Regions from separate parts of the Bacillus sp. KH172YL63 genome, predicted to be linked through region 2. Evidence: riboswitches for the same ligand, from Rfam matches in the RefSeq annotation. Region 2 holds a riboswitch; each other region holds the start of a gene.
What was found. A riboswitch is a leader RNA that binds a small molecule or an ion and turns the genes downstream of it on or off. The one in region 2 is predicted to bind cyclic di-GMP.
Positions count from the first base shown of each region.

Region 1 (7,402 bases), 270 kb from region 2:
GTGACTGTTTCACTGTATAGGAGCTTTGTTTGCGGGGTTAGGGCCGCTTCAATGCTATCTTTATCGGTAAAGTCGACGAAAGTGGTCAAGATGCCGAATGACTTCAGCTCTTCTTTTAGCATATGGAATGTGCCGCCGTATAAATCCTCGGCAGCCACGATATGATCACCTGAGCGGACAATGGCAAGGATGCCGACAAGGATGGCCGATAACCCTGATGATGTGGCCACTCCGGCCGGTGCACCTTCAAGGCCGGCAACCATGTTCCCCAGCTCATCTGTATTGGGATTCCCCGTTCTTGTGTAGAGATAAGGGGACTTCCCTTCATAGAAACCTTCAAGCTCTTCAAGGGAACTGAATGAGAAAGCGGACGTCTGATAAATCGGCGTCGTTTTACTGTGGATCTCCTCCGTTCCCTGTAACTGACTATGTACGACCTTCGTAGTGAAATTCATGTCTGTCATCCTTCCTGAATCGATGTATTTTTAAAAGTGTATCATATTCAGAAGATTGTGGCATGAAAAAAACCTGCTGCCGATCAAGGCAACAGGTTCTTCTTTATACGCGTTCCAAACATCCGATCAAACGGTTTTCAATATCGAGTGCAGTAGCCTTCAATTCATCAGAATCGACCATTTCAATCAGCTTGCTTGGCTTCGCCATACCGATCTTCGTTGTCCCTGATTCTGTGTAGACGGTCACTTTACAAGGGAGGAAGTAGCTGACGAGCATGCTCTCTTCAAGCACCTTCTTCGCTTCATGGGGATTACACACTTCCAATACGACGACTTCTTCGTTAAAGTCCAATCCTTTGTCATCAAGTTTTTGTGCCAGATCAAGATGCCACAGTACACCAAAGCTTTCCTCTTTCAGTGCCGCTTCCACTTTCTCGACTGCTTCCTTTACGCTCATTGAGACTTCCTTTGTATAATGAAACATAAAAACATCTCCTCCTGTCATTTTTATACCTCAGAGAGTATCGGATCAAACTACTTTTTGGGAGGTCCGTCCCTCCGGTTATTCCATTCCTTTGACCATTTTCTCCATCATGTCTTCGTTCATGGGGCCGACGATTTTGTGCTGGATGGTCCCATTGGTGTCGATCATGTAGGTGGTTGGGATGGTGAAGGCCCTGTACAATTCACCTGCATCGCCTGTTTCATCCATCAAGATCGGGAAGGTGAGGCCGTAGCCATCAACGAACTGCTGCACCGCTTTTTGGCCTTCATCCATGGAAGTCAAGTTGACGGCAAGGATTTCGACATTTTCCGATTCTGCCTTTTTTTCGTAGTATTTTTGCATATGTGGCATTTCTGCCTTGCAGGGCGGACACCACGTCGCCCAGAAGTTCAGGATCACCTTCTTACCCTGATAATCGGAGAGTCTCACACTTTCCCCGTCAAGGGTCTCAAGCGCCAATGCCGGTGCCTTGTCCCCTTTTGCAAGACCCTGCTCCGCATCCGAGAGATCCATCGATTCATTGGCTAATTGAGCGGCTTCTTCCTTTGCCTTTTTTTCCTGCTGATCTTGAAAGAAGTTCACCAGAAAGATCCCGATCAGAATCGCGACCACCGCCAATGCGAAATTCCGTTTATTCACTTTGTTTCCTCCTTACAAATAAAAGAAAGGTGAAGTATGCTGCTGCAACAAGGTAGGTCCAGTCGGCCGTCGTCAACTCAAAGGCACCGTTAATAGAATGAAAAAGGATCTGCAGTAGAGTAAAAACAATCAGTAGCTGTCCTGACCATACATTCCCTTTTGCCCCCCTTACTTTTCCCTTAACATATAAAAGCAACGCGCCATTGAAAACAAATTGAATTGATCCGATGAGGTATTCCTTCTCCAAAAGATGAAAAACAAGCTCAAAGAATAAGACTGTGATCAACCAGACAAGGATGGTCACCGAAATTTGATCGACCCGTTTTAAAAGGAGATAGCCGCCTGCAGCAAGCAACCCAGACCAATATCCAACTGTACCCCCATGGAAATAGATCAGGGTCAGCGGATGTTTGATGACGGTTTGAAAATCGACTATGATTACACTCAGCTTCCAAACGAGAATAAATAAGATGATCCCCGTGGAATACCAGTCGCTCGCCTTCCGATTCCAGAAGTGGAGTAACAGGAATGTCAGGAAAAAGGATGCCAGCATAGCGCCCCAGGAACTGGGGAAAGTAAAGGATCCTATCGTATACCAGTTTTCTGTCATGATGATTCCTCGATTCTTTCTATATACCCCATTATGTATGATTATCTGAAATTTCAAAGGATTAATCAAGCGGAGAGGCTTACCATACAAATAAAACCGAATGCTTGAGGGCATCCGGTTTAAAGCTTTTATGCAGCCTTGATTCCTTTCAAGATCAGCATGAAATATTTCACTGTATCTCCATTCCTGCGGCTGATGATTTCAATATCCGCCAGAATCCTTCTCAACTCGTCTACCCCCAGCCGCTCAATCAACAGGTCACTGATATCCTCTGCACTGCATTCCCCTATTTGGGTATACTTCAATGCGGTCCGGTTTCTTCTGCAAAAACTTCTTAATTTCCTTTTTATCTCTCGTGCTTCCAACATCATCATCCTTCATACAGATTCAAATCATACTATTTCGAATATCAAGACAAAAATAACCTACCTATAGGCAGGTTACATGATGCTAATAACATTCGAGTCAGTAGTCATCGCGTCCATTTTTTCGGTAACCCGGCGATCATTATCTTATTGGAACAGGATAGAAGACCCGTGGCTTTGCGTCCTAATCTTTCAATTAGTTTGCCTTTATCGAAATGTTGCATGAATATAATTGTCATTATACTAGAAAAAACAGGAGATGAAAACAGGTCAAAGCATTCCGGTGTTCCGGAAAAAACAGGGAATCGAGTAGGAGGGGATGATTAATCCCCGACCTCTCACACCACCGTACGTACCAATCGGTATACGGCGGTTCAATCAAGATGATTGACGAAGACTTTCATACCTATCGATAAGACTTAGGAGCCCTTGGCGATTCCAAAAGGAATTGCCAAGGGTTCTGTGTAGTATTGGACTTTGTGCGATCCTCCAATATCCCTTCCGGGTATTTCCCCATTCATACGCCTTCCATTTTGGAACGCCGAGCGCAATGAGGTTACGGACTTTAGTTTTCGGCAGTTTCCACTGCTTCCACAGACACATTCGCAATCTTCTTCTGATCCATGCATCCAGGTATTTTAGGAAGCTGTGTGTATCAGCCAGCTGAAAATAGCCGATCCATCCCATTAAATATTGGTTCAGCTTTCTGATTCGAACCTCCATCGACCATCCTGAAGATCTGGAAGTTAGAGAGCGGATTTTCTGTTTTAACCGTTTTATACTTTTGGAGGCCACTCTGACTTTTGGTTTGCGATTTGATGTAAAACTAAAGCCAAGGAACGTTCTTCTCCAAGGTCGGTCCACCGCAGATTTCTTTCGGTTTACCTTCAGTTTAAGTTTCTTCTCAAGAAACGTTGTCACTGAAGTCATCACCCGGTTACCGGCTTTTGGCGAACGGACAAAGATATTACAATCATCTGCGTACCGTATAAAGCGTAGCCCCGTTTCTCTAATTCCTGGTCCAGTTCATTCAAAATGATGTTAGAAAGCAATGGACTGAGAGGTCCGCCCTGTGGCGTACCTTCCTCACTTTTCACCTTTACACCTTCTATCATAATTCCTGCATTGAGGTAAGAACGAATCAGTTTCAGAAGTGCTTTGTCCTTTACTTTCTTCGCCAGAAGACCCATGAGCTTATCATGATTCACTCTGTCAAAGAATTTCTCTAAATCTATATCGATAACCCAGCGATATCCTTCCCGGATATACATCTTCGCTTTTCTAACGGCGTCATGGGCACTCCGATTTGGTCGGAACCCATAACTATGATCAGAGAAGGTCGGCTCGTATATCCCGGAGAGTATCTGGGCAATTGATTGTTGAATCATACGGTCTGTCACCGTTGGGATGCCTAACAACCGGACGCCGCCGTCTGGTTTCGGGATTTCGATTCGACGTACCGGGCCCGGCTTGTAGGTTCCCCCAAGGAGATTCTTGCGAATCGACTGCCATTCGCGCATGATATGCGATCGCAGGTTTTGTACGGGCATATCATCCACGCCATGGCTTCCCTTATTACGTTCTACACGTTTCAGTGCTTCAAGCATATTCGGTTTAGACAGAATCATATTCATCAACATCACTGATATTCCTTTCCTTCGTGTGTCACGTTTCCTCTTTCGATGGCCCTGCCTCACACTTCCACCAGCCCTCACGGAATTCACCGTTACCTCTAAATGGACAGCTCTTTTCAGATTGTCTGTGAGTCTCTCAGTTACCATGAGCCAGGTCGTGACACTCTCTTGATTGTTCAGTCCTTCCCGGCTTCCTCGAGAAAAGCCGGTACTATGACCTCGGCTGACTTCTGGCGGTTCAGCGGAGAATCGCTTCTCCGGTTACCAAGTGTTCAAGGCGTATCCGCCAGATCTCCCCGGGTAAGAGTGTAATCTTTCCCTCCATCTATCCGCCTCATTTACTTTCTGCACCTTCGACAGTTCGGACTTCATCTTGTATTGCAGACTCATCCAGTGCAACAAGCCTTATATGAGATTCGTGTTCCTCGGACCGGAGGTTTGCCGCCCGCTTCCTTCAGATTCCAGGTCACCCCGGACACCCTTGCGTTAAGCTAACCGCTACAACTGTCTTCACGGCTCGGGACTCTCACCCTATAGATCACACCCATGCCGGGCGCACAATAAAAAACCCCCGCTGTTCAAAGCGGGGGTTCGATGTTAGAAGTTGATGTATTGACGTGGGTTTACAGCGTTTGAATGGGATGCATTCCAAGGGCCTGCATGAAGCTCAAAGTGTAAATGCTGTCCGAATGAGTAGCCTGTATTCCCCATATAACCGATTTGATCACCTTTGTTCACTGCTTGTCCCTGTCCGACTAAAGAAGAAGACATGTGGGCATATACAGTGGTGAACATTTTACCATTGATAGAGTGAGTGATGTATACGACGTTTCCGTAGCTTGAACTGTACTGGCTTTTAATAACATAACCATCTGCCGCTGCAGAGATCGGCACACTGCCCCGTGCTGCGATATCCATCCCATAGTGGAAGCGTTGCTTGCCGTTCAGCGTATCCCAGCCGAAGTTGGTTGTAACCGTTCCTGAAGCTGGAGATGTCCATGCACCGGCGCTAACAGGTGCTGCTGGAGCTGACGCCGCTGGAGATGAAGATGAACCGCCTGTCGCCTGTTGCTGGGATGCCGCACGTTTTGCAGCTTCTGCTTCAGCCTGGCGCTTGCGTTCGATTTCCCGTTTACGGGCAAGCTCGGCTAGACGTGCCTGTTCAGCCTGGATTTCACCTTCAAGCTGGTGCTCCATTTTAGAAAGCTCTTCAGATTCTTTTTCAAGGTCTGCTTTTTCTACTTTCAGTGTAGCTTGTTGTGCTTCGAGCTGCTTGAACAGGTCAGCTTTTTTCGCTTTTTGACTGTCCAGGTCTTTTTTCAGTGACTCAAGATTCGCTTTGGAAGCTTGAAGGTCTGCAAGTTCTTTTTCAACTTCTGCTTGCTTCTTCTCTAATTCAGCTTGATCACGTTTCTGCTCGTCCATGATCTTTTTATCTGCACTGACGATTGTGTTCACTGCTGTTACACGGTTGATAAAATCTCCGAAGCTGTCCGCACCAAGAAGTACATCCAGGTAGTTTGCTGAGCCGCCTTTTTCCTGGATTGCACGTGCACGCTCTTTAAGAAGCTCATTGCGCTCTGCGATTTTCTTCTTCAGAACTTCGATCTCTTCTTTAAGTTTGTTGATTTTTTCAGTCGTCTCATCGATTTCTTTTGTTTTTTCAGTGATTTTAGTTTCAGTATCTTTTAGTTTGGTACTGATCTCCGCAATCTGTGCCTGAATATCTTTTTGTTTAGTGATATTTTGATTAATCTCTGCTTTCTTCTCATCAATCTTGCCGTTGATTTCTTCTTTCTTAGAAGAGATGTTGTCCTGCTGTTTCTTCAAGTCCTCTACAGAGGAGTTAGCGTTAGCAGTTGTAGCTAACGTTGGTAGACTTCCGATTGTTAATGCTGCTGCGATTGTTAATGATACAAAATACTTCTTGTTCAAGCGGCATGCTCCTTTCAGCTTCTATCAACCTATCAAATTTTACACTTTTAAGAACTTACGTACGGACATAAAGCTTCCCCAAGCCCCGATCAAGCAACCCATTAATAGAATCAATCCGTTTACTTGATAGATAAAAGGGGTAAAATCTAATATCTGAATAAAATGGTTTTGTAGTTTTGGTTTAATAAATTCATAAGCATAGTAGTAACCTGTTGTGACAAGAGCGATCGGGATAATAGAACCTAAAATTCCGAGCCATAATCCTTCTAATATGAATGGCCAGCGTACAAACCAGTTGGTTGCACCTACGAGTTTCATTATCTCGATTTCCCTTCTTCTCGCGACAATGGTGATTTTGATTGTATTCGAGATGAGGAACATAGCGGTAAACAATAGACCGATGATCAACACAAGTCCAACGTTTCGACTCATTTCCAGCACATTGAATAATTTTTCAATCTTCGCTTCACCGTACAAGGCTTCATTGACACCTTCATACTGATTAATTTCCCGAGCTATTTTACCAGTTTCCCGGGGATTTTCCGCTTTCACGATGAACACATCGTATAACGGGTTATCCTGTTCAAATAGTCTGAAGTCATCTCCAAGATCCTTCACAAGATTTTGAAGTTCTTGCTCTTTGGAAGAATATTCAACCGATTCGACCCCGCTTATGGAGTGAATCTTCTTATCAATTGCATCGATTTGAGACTTTTCCGTACCGATTTCAAGCAATACCCGCACTTCAACGTCTCTTTCAATGTCTGTTGCAACTTTATTCATGTTTAACATCAGGACAATAAACACACCGACAAGCAACAATGTTACGGTGACGGCACTGACGGATGCGAATGTCATCCAGCCGTTTCGTCCGATGCTTTTAAGACTCTCTCTCAGGTGGCGGCTATATGTTCTAGCTTTCATAACCGTAATCACCTCGCTGTTCGTCCCGGACAATCCGGCCATTCTCGATGGCGATTACCCGATGCTTGATTGTATTGACGATTTCCCGGTTATGGGTGGCCATGATGACCGTCGTTCCCCGGTTGCTGATATCTTCGAGAATGTTCATGATATCCCAGGACGTTTCAGGGTCAAGATTCCCTGTAGGCTCATCAGCGATCACAAGCTTCGGCGTGTTCACGATGGAACGTGCGATCGATACCCGCTGCTGTTCTCCGCCTGACAATTCATTTGGAAGCATTCTTGCTTTGTGCTTCAATCCTACAAGATCAAGCACTTCCATGACCCTCTTCTTG
Region 1 covers NZ_AP022842.1:3,756,599-3,764,000, forward strand. Annotated here, with positions in the region: gene KH172YL63_RS19215 (trans-sulfuration enzyme family protein) at 1-455, opposite strand, end outside; gene KH172YL63_RS19220 (DUF302 domain-containing protein) at 559-939, opposite strand; gene KH172YL63_RS19225 (redoxin domain-containing protein) at 1,018-1,599, opposite strand; gene KH172YL63_RS19230 (hypothetical protein) at 1,592-2,209, opposite strand; gene KH172YL63_RS19235 (hypothetical protein) at 2,338-2,577, opposite strand; cyclic di-GMP riboswitch class I at 2,698-2,790, opposite strand; partial or broken gene ltrA (group II intron reverse transcriptase/maturase) at 2,953-4,214, opposite strand; gene KH172YL63_RS19245 (murein hydrolase activator EnvC family protein) at 4,806-6,143, opposite strand; gene ftsX (permease-like cell division protein FtsX) at 6,183-7,067, opposite strand; gene ftsE (cell division ATP-binding protein FtsE) at 7,057-7,402, opposite strand, start outside.
Region 1: it holds a riboswitch for cyclic di-GMP, as region 2 does, so the genes downstream of both, KH172YL63_RS19235 (hypothetical protein) here and KH172YL63_RS20455 (hypothetical protein) in region 2, are expected to answer to the same signal.

Region 2 (7,402 bases):
CGCCTCGTAATAATCCAGCCCCTCGACATGGGCAGGAAGCCGTGACAACAGATGGCGAACAAGAAAGAATCCGACCTCATACCGTTTTCCGGAGAAAAACTTACGGAGCCAGAACTCACTGAATGGGACAAGCTCAGATCCAAGCTGATCAACGACTGCATCTGCTTTCTCCAAATCCTCAAGAAGCAGGTATTGATGAAGGAGCGCCACGTGATGGAAGGTCTCATCCTCATTGGCCTGTGCTTCCAACCGGGCAATCTCATCCTTGCGCCACGACTTCTGCTTGAACAGGTAGTACCACAGGAAGCGGTACACTTCCGCTTTCATCATCGTACTGTTTTCTGCAGAATCGCTCATGTCGACCGTCTTTGTTTTCAAAAAAGCAATGAAGGGGTCGAAACTGAACGGCATGGCGTGAATCGACAGCTTCTCGACCGCATCCTCCATCTCACCGAGCAGGAAATCATACATGCTGTACTGCTCCCGGCTCAGCTCCACATTCTGCTCCTGAAGGCGTGTATCAATCTCAATCGACAGAAAGAAGGTCGCAAACAGCTGATAAAGCGGCTTCCATTCCCGTTCAAACGGCGCTTCCTTCATGAAACGCTTCGTCATATTCTGGACGAGGACATCCATCAAATAGGGCTGCCTTTCAAGTAAATCCATATCCTCCTGCCTCAGAAGGGACTCAAAGAACTGCCACCATTCCTCCGGCGTATTGCCCCGTGTTTTCCGTTCATTCAATAGATCGCTGGCTTTACGGAGGGCACCGGAACCGCCGTGCTTCTTCAATAAATCATCCAAAGACTTAGGTTCCCCGGCAGACGCCTGAGACCGGCTCCGCCAATCCTGGATCCACTCACTCACACGGCCCACCTTGTTGTACAGCACAAAGAAAGTGGCCATCTGATGCCGGCACCAGCCGTTTGACGGACACGAACACTTGCTCAACAGGGGAAACGACAAATTCAGCTCAATTGAAACAGGCGTCACATCCTGCACCTCAGCCGTCACTTCCTCATCCCGCACTTTCACATTCGAAACCAGGTTCTGACGGAACAAGAGGAGCCCCTTGGACACAACATTCTTACCAGCATCCTGATTCGGGTCCAGCTCACCCTGTATCGACTGACTCATCGGAAGCAACTTATCCTTCAACTCCTGAATACGAATCGACATCAACCAACCTCTCCAATCTATAAAATCGCATTCTTTTATTATAACGTAAAAGGAGGGGGAAAAGGAACCGGCGGGGCGGGGAAGTGGTGGGAAGGGTGGTGTGGGGTTGTCGAATTGTGGTGGAGGGTGGTGTCAGGTATGGGGAGCGTTGGTGATGAGAGGGGGTGATCATATGTGGGGAAGTTGATAATAAAAGGGGCGGAGTCGATAATATATTGGGAAAGTCGATAATATAAGGGTGAGAGTTGATAATAAGCGGAGTGAAGTCGATAATATACAGGCTCAACTCGATAATATATTGTTTGTCGAACCTCTTATAAGGAGGCCTGACACCAGCCGGTAGATCGCTTATTGAAAATAAAATGCTGGATTTGAAAATAAAACCCTCATTTTTGAAAATAAAACCCCGGAATTGAAAACAAACCACCCCAATTTGAAAATAAACACAATCACGCTCCGCTCAAATCCCCATCTCAGCCCTCCACATGCACATAAAACGTCTTCCCATCGAACACATTTACACTGTTCAACATCACTTTCTCATCATTTCTCCAATAAAAGTTCTTGTTTTCTGGAAAACGGAGCACTTCTTCACCCCGGACTGCTACCAGGACGGGATTTTCAGAGGTCCGTCCCTCAATCCGTACCTGATAGCCCTTTTCCCGAAAAATAGTCATCCCGTCGACATACCAATGGGCGAGTTTTCCCGAAGTTAAGGAAAAGCCGAGGTAATCGGAAATCACCCTGGGGATGTCGGTGTTGTCGATCAGTCCCACTGGTTTACCGGGTCCGTATGCATATAGAAATACGTCTTCCCCGGTGTGGCCGTGGGTGGTGAAGCCCAGGTTGGCCCGCTTTGCCATCAGTTTGACCATGTGGTTCTCGAATTCTTCTGCCGTGGCGGCACGTTTCATCAGAGAAAATTCTTTACTGCTCAGATTCTTAAGCCCATAGTTTGTCAGGACCTTTTTTAAATTAGAGCGGTCCGGTTTGAGCTGGGAGACGGCACCTTTAACGGTGAGCCTGGCTTTTTTGAGTGGTTCTACAAATTTACCGGCAGGCAGGTGCTTGTAGTCACCGTTCGTGTGTTGATTCCCGAGGGTAAGGCCGCTATTTCCGTGATCGGTGACGGCGATGACCATCGTATTCTTGTCTTTTCGGGCAAATGCCAGCGCTTCACCGACCGCGTCATCAAAGCTCAGCACCTCGCTGATCATGCCGACAGGATCGTTTTTGTGGGCGGCCCAGTCGACCTTGCTGCCTTCGACCATGAGGAAAAAGCCTTTGTCGCCTTCGGAAAGTTTGTTGATGGCGGCATGGGTCATCTCTTTAAGTGACGGCTCGTCGGGATGGAGTTTGCGTCGGTCCATTTCAAAAGAGATGTCTTCATTAGCGAAAGAACCCCACAGCTTGCCGGATCCGGTACTGTTTAGAAGTCCGTCCCTCTTCCGTACCAATTGATACTGGTTTGCCTTGATTGTTTCGAGCAGGTTTTCTCCGTCTTCACGGCTGACCTGCTTTGTTTTCAGCATGCCATCGTCGTTTTTGACAGGATTCTTCGTTTGCGGCTTGAGCCAGGCGGCACCACCGCCGAGTACGACATCGAGCCCTTGATGCACCTGCTGTTCACCGATGTCGCCGAATTCATCCCGGTTCAGTGCGTGGGAGGTGAACGCGGCGGGTGTGGCGTGCTGGACCGGGGAGGTGGCGACGATGCCCGTCTTGTAGCCGGACAGCTTTGCTCCTTCAAGGACCGTCAGCACCGGGCGGCCGTCAGGACTCATCCCAATGTAATCGGCACGGGTCTTCATCCCGGTTGCCATGGCAGACCCCGCAGCAGCCGAGTCGGTGATCGCTGACTGTGCTGAATGGGTATGGACGCCGCCTGACAGGATGCTGTCCAGGTGAAGGTCCGTCCCTCGGTACCAGCGGGATAGGGTGAGTATGTCGGAGTTGGTTCCGTCCATGATGAGGAGGATGACGTTTTTGGGCGGGGCTGCGTGGGTGGGGGCGTGATAGAGAGGAGTAGGAGAAGGGTGATGAGTGTTTTAAGTGTTTTCATGGTTAGTGGACTCCTTTTCGCAGTTGGTTATCCACTAGTATTTGTTTGAAGGGAAGGAGTATGTATGTTTCATGAAAAAACCGGCCCTTTTAAAGGGGCCGGTCCTGATCTAATATTATTTCCGTTCCAAAATCCCCAACAGCAAATTCTCCAATACTGCCTGACGATCGAACTTCTTCAAATCCTTCAGTTTCACTTTATCCCAATCAAGGGCCGTAATGAATGTTGCGCCTTTTTGTAGAGCCGGAATGTCATCAGGGTAGATGATATAGTACTCTCCGGCTTTTACGCCAGATTTGATTACCTGCTGTCCGTCGACTTCAAGTCCTGTGGTGACTTTACGCTTTTCTACAGTACCTTTATCGGTAAGGATCCACATATATTTGTTCTTTCCGTCCTTTTCAACGGCGGTTACTGGCACCACCGTTGCACCTTTCACTTCCTCGGTGATGATGGATAGAGCCACATGGTGGCCTGGAAGCAGCTTGTTGTCCGGATCCTGGAGTTTCACTTCAACAGGGTACATGCTGTCTGTTTGGATGTGCGGATTGTTTTTAGGGAGTGTGGCGACTTTGGTCACGATCCCTTTTTGAGTCTTTTTCTCAATGTCCGATTGAACCGTTGCGTTCATGTTTTCGTCGACCGTGATGATTTCCTTTTCGGTGAGGTCAGTCGTGACGATGGTCGCCTGTGAGGCGATGGTGATCAACGGGTTGTCGACTGCATGAGACAGATTTTTGATCGTGCCGGCCACACTGCTTTGAACGGTAAGGGTGGTTTCGTAAGACTCGATATCTTTGATTTGACGCTCAAGATTGTCGATTTGGCTTTCAAGGCGGTCAATTTCAAGTTCTTTATCGGCGATTTCTTTTTTTAAATCGTACTCAGATTGCAAGGCACTTGCGTCAATCGGAATGTCCTTTTCGTCAATTGAAGTGGATGGTAAGGATAATTCTAATCGATTTAAATCCGAGATGTTTTCTTCGATACTATCAATTTCGTCTTCGTATTGATCGACCTCTGACTTCAACACGTTCTTTTGACGCGTTTGGTCGGTCACTTCATACTCATAGAGCGGTGTCCCGGACTCTACCTGGTCCCCTTCTTTTACAAGGAATTTTTTGAAAGAGCCGAATTCGTCGTTGAAATAAAGGTAGTTCTCTTCTTCAGCGTCTACCACGCCGGCTTTGGGCAGTTCCTTGGCAAGGTCGCCTTTCGTGACCGGTTCCCATTCGGCAACACGGACTTCCCGGTCGACTTTGCTGTTCGCTTTTTCAATCAGATATGTATTGGTACCTATGAAAAGGAGCGACACAGTGAGGGTACTATAGAAAATGGTTCGTTTTTTCATGAATGTTCACAGCCTTTTAATAGTTAGATTAGAGTAGATATATCAAGAAACGCCAGAAGTGTAGTAACGCCCCAGAACAATGCATTCGTTAAGAGGATTACCAGCCAAATCACCCAGTTCTTCTGTTGAGTGAGGCGTTTGATTCCTTTGTATTGAATATAGAAAATCCATATCTTAAAAAGTGAGAAGCATCCTAAGAAATAGATGACCAAAGCTTTGCCCGTTATATATTGGGCGATGACCCCAAGCGATAGGGGTGATGAGAACCAGTCAAGAGAAAAGAAGATAGACAAAGGGATATACGTCAGCTTTTCAATTAATAGGATCATCAATACGAGAGCCTGGATGATGACGAGCTTACGGTATTCACCCTCATCTGAAATCGTCCAGAAAATCAGTGCCGGTACGAATAGGACGACTGCTGCATATAATAGACCAGCGATCAGTCTTCCCAGGAAGAAAAGGAATTTTTCCATTTCAAATGTGGCAGGTGACAGTTCCGTTAGTTGTTTTGAAAGAGGATCCATTCCGATTCCGAAAGAGGAAATGAGTCCAAAGACAAGAGCAGATAATAGAATAACAAGGAGAACTTTTTGTTTATATCCTTTCAATCCTTCCGCCACTTGTAACTGATAAAAGAAGTGGGAAGGTTGTCTCAATCCCCGGATGAGTTTAACTTCTTTATGCATGTATGGTTGCCTCCAACTAGTTTAGATTACTCCTTTTATTCTATCGAATATTCTCGAAACTTTCCATAAATTGTAGAATGAAAGTATATAAAATTAAAAAAGCGCCAATAGACGCTTTTACATGTTATACGTTAAATATGTAGTTCCAGCAATTATAGCAATCGTAATAAAAAATAGGCTTACATACATTCCTATCTTTTTATACTTTCTTTTTGCTGCGAATTCCTCGGGTGTCAAAAACGACAACTCTATCCCTCCTAGATTGGTAGCTGGCTGGCAGTGTAGCCCCTATAGCTTTGCGTCATCACCTTTCGATGATTTTGCCCTTATTCATTCCATACCATTCATATATCGGCTAAAAAGAGAGGAAATTGAATGGGTATAAAGTTGTTTTTTGGAGAAAATTCTAATAAATTTTTCTTTCACTTTGTGGTTTTTTCTGGTAATATTGCATAGAATTGATGTTTGAAATGTTGTCTAATAGTGTAATAAGGTGATAGAAACCGTTTTTTATTGTAGGAGGTTGTCTGTTTTGAAAGGAAATGAGAAAACCAATCACCACATTCTCAATGTCATCCAGCAAGCGTTCGACAAAGGCCAACAAGGCAACATGGACACAAACTCCATGATCCACTGGCTCAAACAAGAACTTCAATCAGGATACTCAATAGATGAAAATCAAAAAGCGCTCTAGAAACCCACATCAGGGAATCTAGGCGCTTTTTGTTTTTGTGGTTGGAGGGACGGACCTCATTTTTGAATGGTTTTTCAGACCGGAATCCCGGTTTAGCAATGTTTCTGCTTCTTTTGCGGAGGTCCGTCCCCCACACAACACCCCCCACGGACAAACCTCTACCACTCCTTCAACGTCTGATAAAGGTGGTTGACGTGGGTGATGAATTTTTCTTTGCGTTTTTCTGTGAAGTAGGCGAGGGATGCTAGTGTCCGTTTGAGTTTAGGATGTTCCTGGAGGATCTTGAGGATTTCTTTGTACTCCTCGTCTTCGAAGCTTTCTCTCAGGATCATGGGATGATGGCTTTGGCCGGAAGCGCTGCTTTCTTCTCCGTACATAATCCGGTTCATTTCATAGGTGGGGATTTTGTATACTTCCTTGAAGGTAAGGAGCATTTTATAGGGGATGTCCCTTGTCCCGTTTTCATAATTTGATAATGTGCTCTGGTTGATGTTCAAGCGAAGGGCGGCTTCTCGCTGGCTAAGTTCTAATATGTCATTGCGATAACGTTTTAACTCCACATGTAAGTCCATTGTTTTCACCGACTATCCCGTTTTTCTTCAAGATAAAGGTTTTAATGGGGGTGATTCTGAAATTACACGATTTGAAATATGATTAATGATGACAAATAAATATATTTTGGAAAAAGTATACAATTTTACAGATGAAAGTATTAAAATGTAAATATAGTTGTAACTTTGTCGATTTGAGGCAAAGGTGGAGATGGAATGGGAGAACAGGTCAAGGGGAGTAAAGGGAATGGAACGGAAAGAATTGAGGCAACCAAAATAAAGTGGATTCGTCTGAATCCAGATTCCAAGTTGGTATTCAGCACCAGTAGCACCAGTCATTCCCGAAAGCAACGCATAATCTACTATTCTCAAAAAAGCTTCACCAACGATTAAGGGGTGGGGACGGACCTCTCAGCAGCGGATTTCCGGCCGGTTGTTAGAGATAAAGAGGTCCGTCCCTCAACATGTCCCTTCGAATAAAAAGAAGGATTTTCCATATTTTTGTCGAATAGGGAGTAGGTAAGGTTTTATAATCCGCAGAAGAGGAGTGATGTTATGTCACGGACACCTCGGAATTGGGTTCCGGGATCGACTTACCATGTGACAGCGAGGGGGAACCGAAAGCAGGATCTCTTTCATGATCAGAAAGACCGCAGGAAGTATTTGTTGTATGTGCAAGAGACGAAAGATAAGTACCCGTTCACCATCCACGCCTACTGTTTGATGCCCAATCATATCCATCTTCTCATCGAAACCCAAGAGATTCCCCTCGAAAAGATCATCAGGATCCTTCACACACGCTATGCCGTTTATTTTAATAAGAAATACGATTATGTCGGCCATGTGTTCCAGGGCAGATATGGATCCACGAAAATT
Region 2 covers NZ_AP022842.1:4,030,302-4,037,703, reverse strand. Annotated here, with positions in the region: gene KH172YL63_RS20470 (SWIM zinc finger family protein) at 1-1,179, opposite strand, end outside; gene KH172YL63_RS20465 (alkaline phosphatase) at 1,653-3,158, opposite strand; gene KH172YL63_RS20460 (efflux RND transporter periplasmic adaptor subunit) at 3,357-4,592, opposite strand; gene KH172YL63_RS20455 (hypothetical protein) at 4,616-5,281, opposite strand; cyclic di-GMP riboswitch class I at 5,543-5,616, opposite strand; gene KH172YL63_RS20450 (hypothetical protein) at 5,814-5,975, shown strand; gene KH172YL63_RS20445 (helix-turn-helix domain-containing protein) at 6,134-6,547, opposite strand; gene KH172YL63_RS20440 (REP-associated tyrosine transposase) at 7,082-7,402, shown strand, end outside.

Region 3 (7,402 bases), 420 kb from region 2:
CCATTATGAAAAGGAGGATCCTGAAGAAAGAGATCATCGGGATGATCGACAGGGTGATCATCGGTGCAAGGAATACCTTTTCCTCCCTGAACTCTGTGAAATTCATAAGCTCCACGCCGAAATGCTTAAATACATACACAATCATCAGCTGAAGCATGAAGGCAAACATTAAATCCGGGACTGTCTCGAGGAGATTTAACACTTTCTTTAATAACGAGGTCAACGGTCGTGGCAGGAACACGGTGATGATCGCCAGAATGAAGGCAAGGACCAGGCCGATCCCCAGGGCACCGAGGATGACCTGCAGAGAGTATACATAAGGTCCCCACAGCATGTCCAAGAAATCGACGGTGACGCCTTTATAGGAATAGCTCCAATTTTCACCGTCCAAAAAGACGAAAATGAATTTGATGAACCCCTCCAAATACCCTATGAGATTATACATCCCCTTCTCTTTGAACACTTCCGGCGCGATACTGACCGCTAAAATGCCGATCAGGCCAAGGACGTAGTAAAAAACGAACTTGATTGGAAACATGACCATCCTCATGTATCCCTTCCCCCTTTTTTTATCTTTTCCCACAGTTTAATGGAAATGTTAAAATTTTTCAATTTTATTTCAAATCTGACAATTACATAACAAAAAGCTGTTTTCGTAAACATTGTGGCTTTTAGACAAGCAAGATGCGGTTGCTTTCCGCGGGGATGGCGGTGAGCCTCCTCCGCATTTCATACTGTTCATCAGTTCCCGCAGGAGTCGAGCATCTGCAGCGAGAATCAACCATCCAAGATAAAAACCAAAAGTTCACTGGATTAACTACTTGTTCATCTTCTGAATAGTAGTGATTAATGTAATTCAAGTACATTTACGTTGATCCATTGCTATGGCAATTTTTTATTCCTCAGTCTCAAATTACCGTAGATGCTCACATTAACTTCTATACCTCTATCAATAACAACAATAAATGCGAATAGAGCTTAATAAAAAGAAGGGCCACTCCCACATATTAAGGAGCACCCTTCTTTTTTTACGCCAATAATTGGCTCGGCCTACCAAGGTAGTAGCCTTGTCCGATCGAAATGCCGAGTTCCTTCGCCACCTGCATATCCTCCACTGTTTCGATTCCTTCGAGCACGATGACGGTATCCTTGCTGTAAAACTGACTGAAGAAAGAAAGGAACCGCTGTTTCTTCGTGTCCTCTGCCAGATTCATTGCAAAATATCGGTCCAGCTTGATAATCTCAGGCTCATACTCAATCGCCTTTTTGATGGAGGAAGTGCCCTGTCCGAAATCATCGATGGCATACCATACACCGAACTGCTTCAGTTCTGCAAGAGAACTCTTTAACAGTGGATTCTGCCACAGTTCCTCTGCGCTCGATTCGTTGATCTCGAGTACAAGGCGGCCGATGATGTCCGGATACTTCTTCATGAGATCGTGGAAATAAGTGTGAAAGCTTGGATGCAGAATCGTGGTGATGTAAATATTCAGGAACAGCTTACAATCCTTCAGCCCTTCCGCCGAAAAGCTTCCAAGGGCCTTGGTGATGGAAAGGGTATCAAGCTTATACAGGATATTCGCTTTCATGGCCGATTGAAACACGCGTTCAGGATTTTCATTATACTTGTTACGAAGCAGGCCTTCATAAGCATAGAGGGTGCGATGGTCACCCAACTCATATAAAGGCTGGAAATCATGATAGATCAAGTCATTTTGAAAAATTGTAAAGATGTTCATAGGACCCCTATACTCTCTTTTTATTTTTTGGCTATTTTCGTAAACATTGTGGCTTTTAGACGAGTCAGATGCGGTTGATTTCCACTCCAGATGCTCGCTTTCCGCGGGGATGACGGTGAGCCTCCTCGGACTTTGTCCTGCGGGGTCTCACCTGTCCATCAGTTCCCGCAGGAGTCGAGCATCCTCCGTTCCAATCAACCATCGGAGATAAAAACCAAAAATTCACTGATTTAACTTCTTATTCACCTTTTGAATAGTCTTGATCAACGTATTTCAACTACATTAGCCTTGATTCATTACTATGGAGATTTTTTCATTCCACAGTCTCAAATTAACGAAGATGCTCACATGAACGTCTAATAATAGCAACAATCTATGCGAAAACAGCCTTTTTTTGACTCTTCTCATGAAAAAAACCACACAAAAACGCAATGATCCTGCGTTCGTATGTGGTCGGTTGCGCTACTAGCTCCCCTAAATGTAAGCGCCCATCTGTCATTTAGGTTCAAAGCCCCCATTCGAATTGTCATTTTCTGAAGTTTGTTATAAGAAAAATATACCACATAACTAGTACTTATGGGGTGTATTTTATCCTATTTGTTAGAAAATTCTTAAATAAACACCTTATTTAGAAACATAGGGGTTGTCTTTTATCCAAAATCGCCATGGATAATCTCTTGCTTCCCCCGAATTATCGATACCAATCCGTTTTCCTTCCATCACTTCCACAGGCTGATCGCCCTCAATGATCATCAGGGGCGGTTCGAGGAAGCTTCCCCCGTAATCGTTCATGGTAATGCCCAACGCTTTCGTCAGCTTCCCGGGTCCGCTTGTCCAGTTCTTCATGGCATGTCCCGGCCTTCTCAAAGCCATAAGCTCCAGTCCATCAAGGGGCTCGACCGCCCTGATCAGCACCGCTTCCGGCTTCTCCTTCTCTCCGCTCACCACGTTCACCAAACAGTGGGTATGCATGACATATGTATAAATCCGTCCGGCTTCATGAAACATCATTTCAGTCCGCTTCGTCCGTCGATTCCCATAGCTGTGGGCCGCTCTGTCCTCTGGCCCAAGATACGCTTCCGTTTCCACGATATAACCGGAGGCAACACCCTCCTCTGTCTCTTTCACCAACACGCATCCGAGCAGTGCCTTCGCAAGATCCAATGTCGGCTGTTCGTAAAAAGATGGGGGCATCGGTGTATATTCCATGGATGTTCACTTCCTTTCATGGGTTGGTCATTATTTTCTGCCTTACAAGTACGTTTATACCCTTTCCGACTTGAATTCAACCGGTCCAAACCCTATTTTTAACAGGATAACAGACGTGGCCAACGCACATATTAAAGACTGTTAAAAGCCTTTTTATGAGGCAATCAACACTATTGGAGGAACTCACATGAACAAACGATTATTTACCTTGAGCATTTGTGCCGTCATCCCTTTCATGATGATGACTGGCTGTAACAATAACGATTCAAACGACGCCCTGACAGATACCCAGAACGTCACGTACGACCCGGTATCATATGGAAACAATGACAGGGACGCGTTGGATATCAATGAAAGACAGCGTATCGCCCTTCACCGATTCATCGCTCCGATCGATCCGAACGGGACCCTGCGGGAATTCACGCATCTGGATCCCGGTGAGGAATTCACTCCCGGCAATGAAGAAGCACGTCAGCCGAATCAGCCCGATACGGCACAACCTGAACCATCGGACAAACAGTCCAAGCAACAGGAGTCGCAATCTTCTGAAGCAAACAGCCTTGCAAAACAGGTGATTGACCTGACGAATCAGGAACGGAAAAAGAATGGACTCAGCGCTTTAAAGTATGACGGAGAATTATCAAATGTAGCTGAAATGAAGTCTGAGGATATGAAAGACAAGGATTACTTCTCCCATACGTCTCCAACATACGGATCACCGTTCGAGATGATGCAGAACTTCGGGATCGACTATTCTTCTGCTGCAGAGAACATCGCGGTCGGGCAAAAGACCCCCGAATCTGTCGTCAATGCGTGGATGAACAGTCCCGGACACCGTAAGAACATCCTAAATAAATCAGTGACGCATATCGGGGTCGGAACCGCAAAGGATACGAGCCAGGGAATTTATTGGACACAGATGTTCATCGGCAAGTAAAGGAATTTGGACCCTCCCTAAATGGGGACGGTCCTTTTTCTATTGTCTGCTGATACATCTCTGGTCTGATATAAAAATAATCCTCCGGCACATTGTGGTAATCCCTCTCCTCGCTTACACTTTACTTATCACATGGATAAGGCAGGAGGATGACAATGAAGAATACTTTTTCGGTGCTGGTTGCTGTCATGGCGTTAGCAACACTCTTCTTTATTTTGAAAGACAACACATCTTTATTCACAAAAGAAAGTCAATCAGGAGACAGGGTTCATCTGTCAGACAATATCCATCACATCGACCTCAGCCTGGATAGCAGCGACACGGAGGTCATTCCCACTGATCGCGATGAAGTGAAAGTGGACATTGATGGTAAAGGCAGACTCACACTGAAGGAACAAGGGGATACGATCGACATCTCGGTCAGACATAAATGGTATGAGTGGTTCGGATTCCATCGTAAATCAGACGTAACGGTCTATATCCCAAGGGCATATGCACACAGTATGGAGATTGACATGGGATCCGGCAGCCTGGTGATGAAGGGTGAATCAGAAGCAAAACGATTGAAGCTGGATGAATTGGCGGTTGAGATGGGCTCAGGATCTCTGGAGCTTAGAAATCTGGATACGAATGTGTTCGAGCATGAGGGATCATCCGGCGACATGGTGGTGAACACACTCTCAACCCAAAAAGGAAGTGTGGAAATCAGCTCCGGTAATGTAGAATTGAAGAATTATGAAGGCCCTTTGAATGGAGAATTGTCTTCAGGAGAATTGACCGTCTCCATGCCAGCCTTAAAGGGTGACCTGAACTTTGATATCAGCTCCGGTGGCGTGAAGCTTGATTTGCCGGACGAAGCGAGCTTTAAGCTGAAAGGGAAAGCAAGCAGCGGAGATATTTCATGCAGCCTCCCACTGGAAGATCAGAAAGTCGACAATGGTGATATTTCCGGTGTGTCAGGGTCGGGCAAGTATAGGATTAACGTATCGGTTTCTAGTGGAAATGTAGATATTTATTAAAAAGTAAACGAGTCAGGCAGCGCCTGACTCGTTCTCATTTATGATGAAACGGACATTTCCCCTCCATCGGCAAGATATCATCGCCGATGAAGTACTGCTTCCATTCCCTGTGCTCAGGATCTCCGTAGTGGCTGATGTTCGGATGCTTCGGCAGGCCGTCCCATTTCTCCACCCGCTCCCGTACTTTTTCACGAGACATGATGCCTCCCTTTGAAGTACCCTCAAGCCCTTCAAAAATCCGGCGGGGCTGGAATCCAAGGACAAGGCTGTTGCCAAGGTCCCTCGTCTTCCGCTGTTTATAGGCAGGTGCATTCCCGAATACAAAAAACGGCTCCCCGGCAAAGGAAAACGCCCACAAGTGATGATCCGGGTCTTGCGGGTAGTCTTCAGGCCAGGCCATATCATCTTCCTGGTGAAGGTACTGAAGGATCTTCCAGAAATACTCCCTGTAATGGGGAATCGACTTCTCCCCGTCCTCCGGTTCGACAAATAGGAAAAATCCGTGACGGATGAGTCGTTCTCCTTCCGGTACATCAAACAGATCGATGAATGCCTGGATCGTTTTCGGGAGGTGCTCCCAATGATCATGGCTGATATAGGAATATCTGAGTTCACCCTTCTTCTCGCCGGTCATCCCGAAGTAACATGGAAACGTCCGGTCTGTCACAACCTTATGGAAATTCTCATACTCCTCGATCACCCATTGTGGGACAATCTCAGGATCTGTCATGTCTTCTTTTGTCAGTAATAAGCTTTCTGTTGCCACCTTTGTCAACTTTTCCACCTCACGTATATGTAGATGGTATGTTCTTCCCTAAGTGAATCGGGTTAAAACCATTTTTTAGAAATAAAAAAAAGGATAAAGCGTCATCCGCTTTACCCCTTTTTCACCTCGGCACCCAATTCTTCACCAAGCGCCACGATCGATTGATTGATTTTCCACACGTAGTAAAAGTGATGGATGAGATCCACCTGTGATTTACGCCAGCTCGGTGCGAGCGTTTCGATTGTTTCCCGCTCCCCGCTCAGGCTCCACATCACCTGTTTCCCTTCATTCCCTTTCAACAGCTGCCGAAGGGTTTCGATGTTATGATCAATCTTATCATCCGTTTCACTAAACGTAAGACGAAGCTCCTCCGACACCTTCGCCGGTACCTTCCGGTGAGAGGAAGCGAGCAGATGCTTCGCATAATAATTAATCGCGGTCACGACCGTGATCCAGCGACCGATCCCCGGTCTTGTCAACGAACCGGGACGCTGCAGGATGGACTGGGCCTCATCCCTAATGATCTGGAGCTTCTGGTCAAGATCGAAAGCCTGGTCGGTCAACGATTTCTGCTCCCGCAACGTGAAGGTTTCTATATAAGCAGACACGTAAGATTTCAGCTCTGTGAGGAAGTCATCAAAGCTGTCAGCCACCTTGTCCTTCGTTTTCTTCGGGAATACAAATGCCGACACGGTCAGGGCGATCACCGCTCCGGCGATCGTATCCACGACACGGGCACTCATCAACTGGACGCTGATCCCCCCGAGCAGCAGATCATACATGAACGCAATGAGCATCGTGATGAATAGACTCATCAGCGTATAGGACACTGTAAAGAAGTAAAATGCCATGAATAATACGACAAAGAGAAGCGCCACTTCCAGCTGCCCATTACCCGAGACGAGATTCGCAACCCCAAATCCAAGGATCGCCCCGACCACCGTTCCGATCGACCGCTGGATGGCTTTAATATACGTCCGTCCCACGGTCTCGGTCCCGATCTGGATGATGAAGGTCGTCAGGAGTACCCAGTATGGCTGTGCAGGGGCAATCAGCTCACCGACGATGATCGCGAGCGTCCCTGCGACGAATGCCTGGATCGCTTTCCGGGTTGACGGCCTCAAGCTCTTTGATTCCTCCGGGGCATCTGCTGCTTCCTCGGCTGCCGGCTCACCGTCTTCCACTTTGAGCGGTTCCTTATAAGATGTCACTTTCAAGGAATCCTGAATCGTGATCGCTGCTTCCAGGACATGATTGGCGATCGATTCGATCCGTCTCAGGAGATACACCCAGCCTTCCGGTTTTCCTTCCTGATTGAGCACTTCTGACAGGAGGAGACGGAGGGCCTGGATCGCCTTTTCCGCATCCTCGAGGGAACGGGGATCATAATCCTGGGCAAGTACTTCGGCATCGCGGAGGGAACGGATGACCCACACCAATAACCTCCTCAGCTCCATCACTTCCAATGCATCGAGATCCTTGAGCCGCTTCAACGAGTCGGTCAAAGTCTGGATCAGCATTTCAGTGTCAAACACATAAAGGCGGAGCTGTGACGCTTCAATTCCCGGCCACCGCTTCTTCACATCATGTTCGTTGATATCTCCGGCAACGATCCTGGCATATTCATTGAGCCTTCTCACGTTCCGGTCCAGCACCTTCCTCCGCTTCCCGCTCGTGTCCGGATCCTCAATCATCTTCATCAAGATCGTAAACGTCAGATTGGATTGGATAT
Region 3 covers NZ_AP022842.1:195,401-202,802, reverse strand. Annotated here, with positions in the region: gene KH172YL63_RS01120 (ABC transporter permease subunit) at 1-550, opposite strand, end outside; gene KH172YL63_RS01115 (EAL domain-containing protein) at 1,029-1,739, opposite strand; cyclic di-GMP riboswitch class II at 2,182-2,262, opposite strand; gene KH172YL63_RS01110 (DNA-3-methyladenine glycosylase) at 2,364-2,948, opposite strand; gene KH172YL63_RS01105 (CAP domain-containing protein) at 3,136-3,885, shown strand; gene liaG (LiaG family protein) at 4,041-4,904, shown strand; gene KH172YL63_RS01095 (YqcI/YcgG family protein) at 4,939-5,634, opposite strand; gene KH172YL63_RS01090 (FUSC family protein) at 5,781-7,402, opposite strand, start outside.
Region 3: it holds a riboswitch for cyclic di-GMP, as region 2 does, so the genes downstream of both, KH172YL63_RS01115 (EAL domain-containing protein) here and KH172YL63_RS20455 (hypothetical protein) in region 2, are expected to answer to the same signal.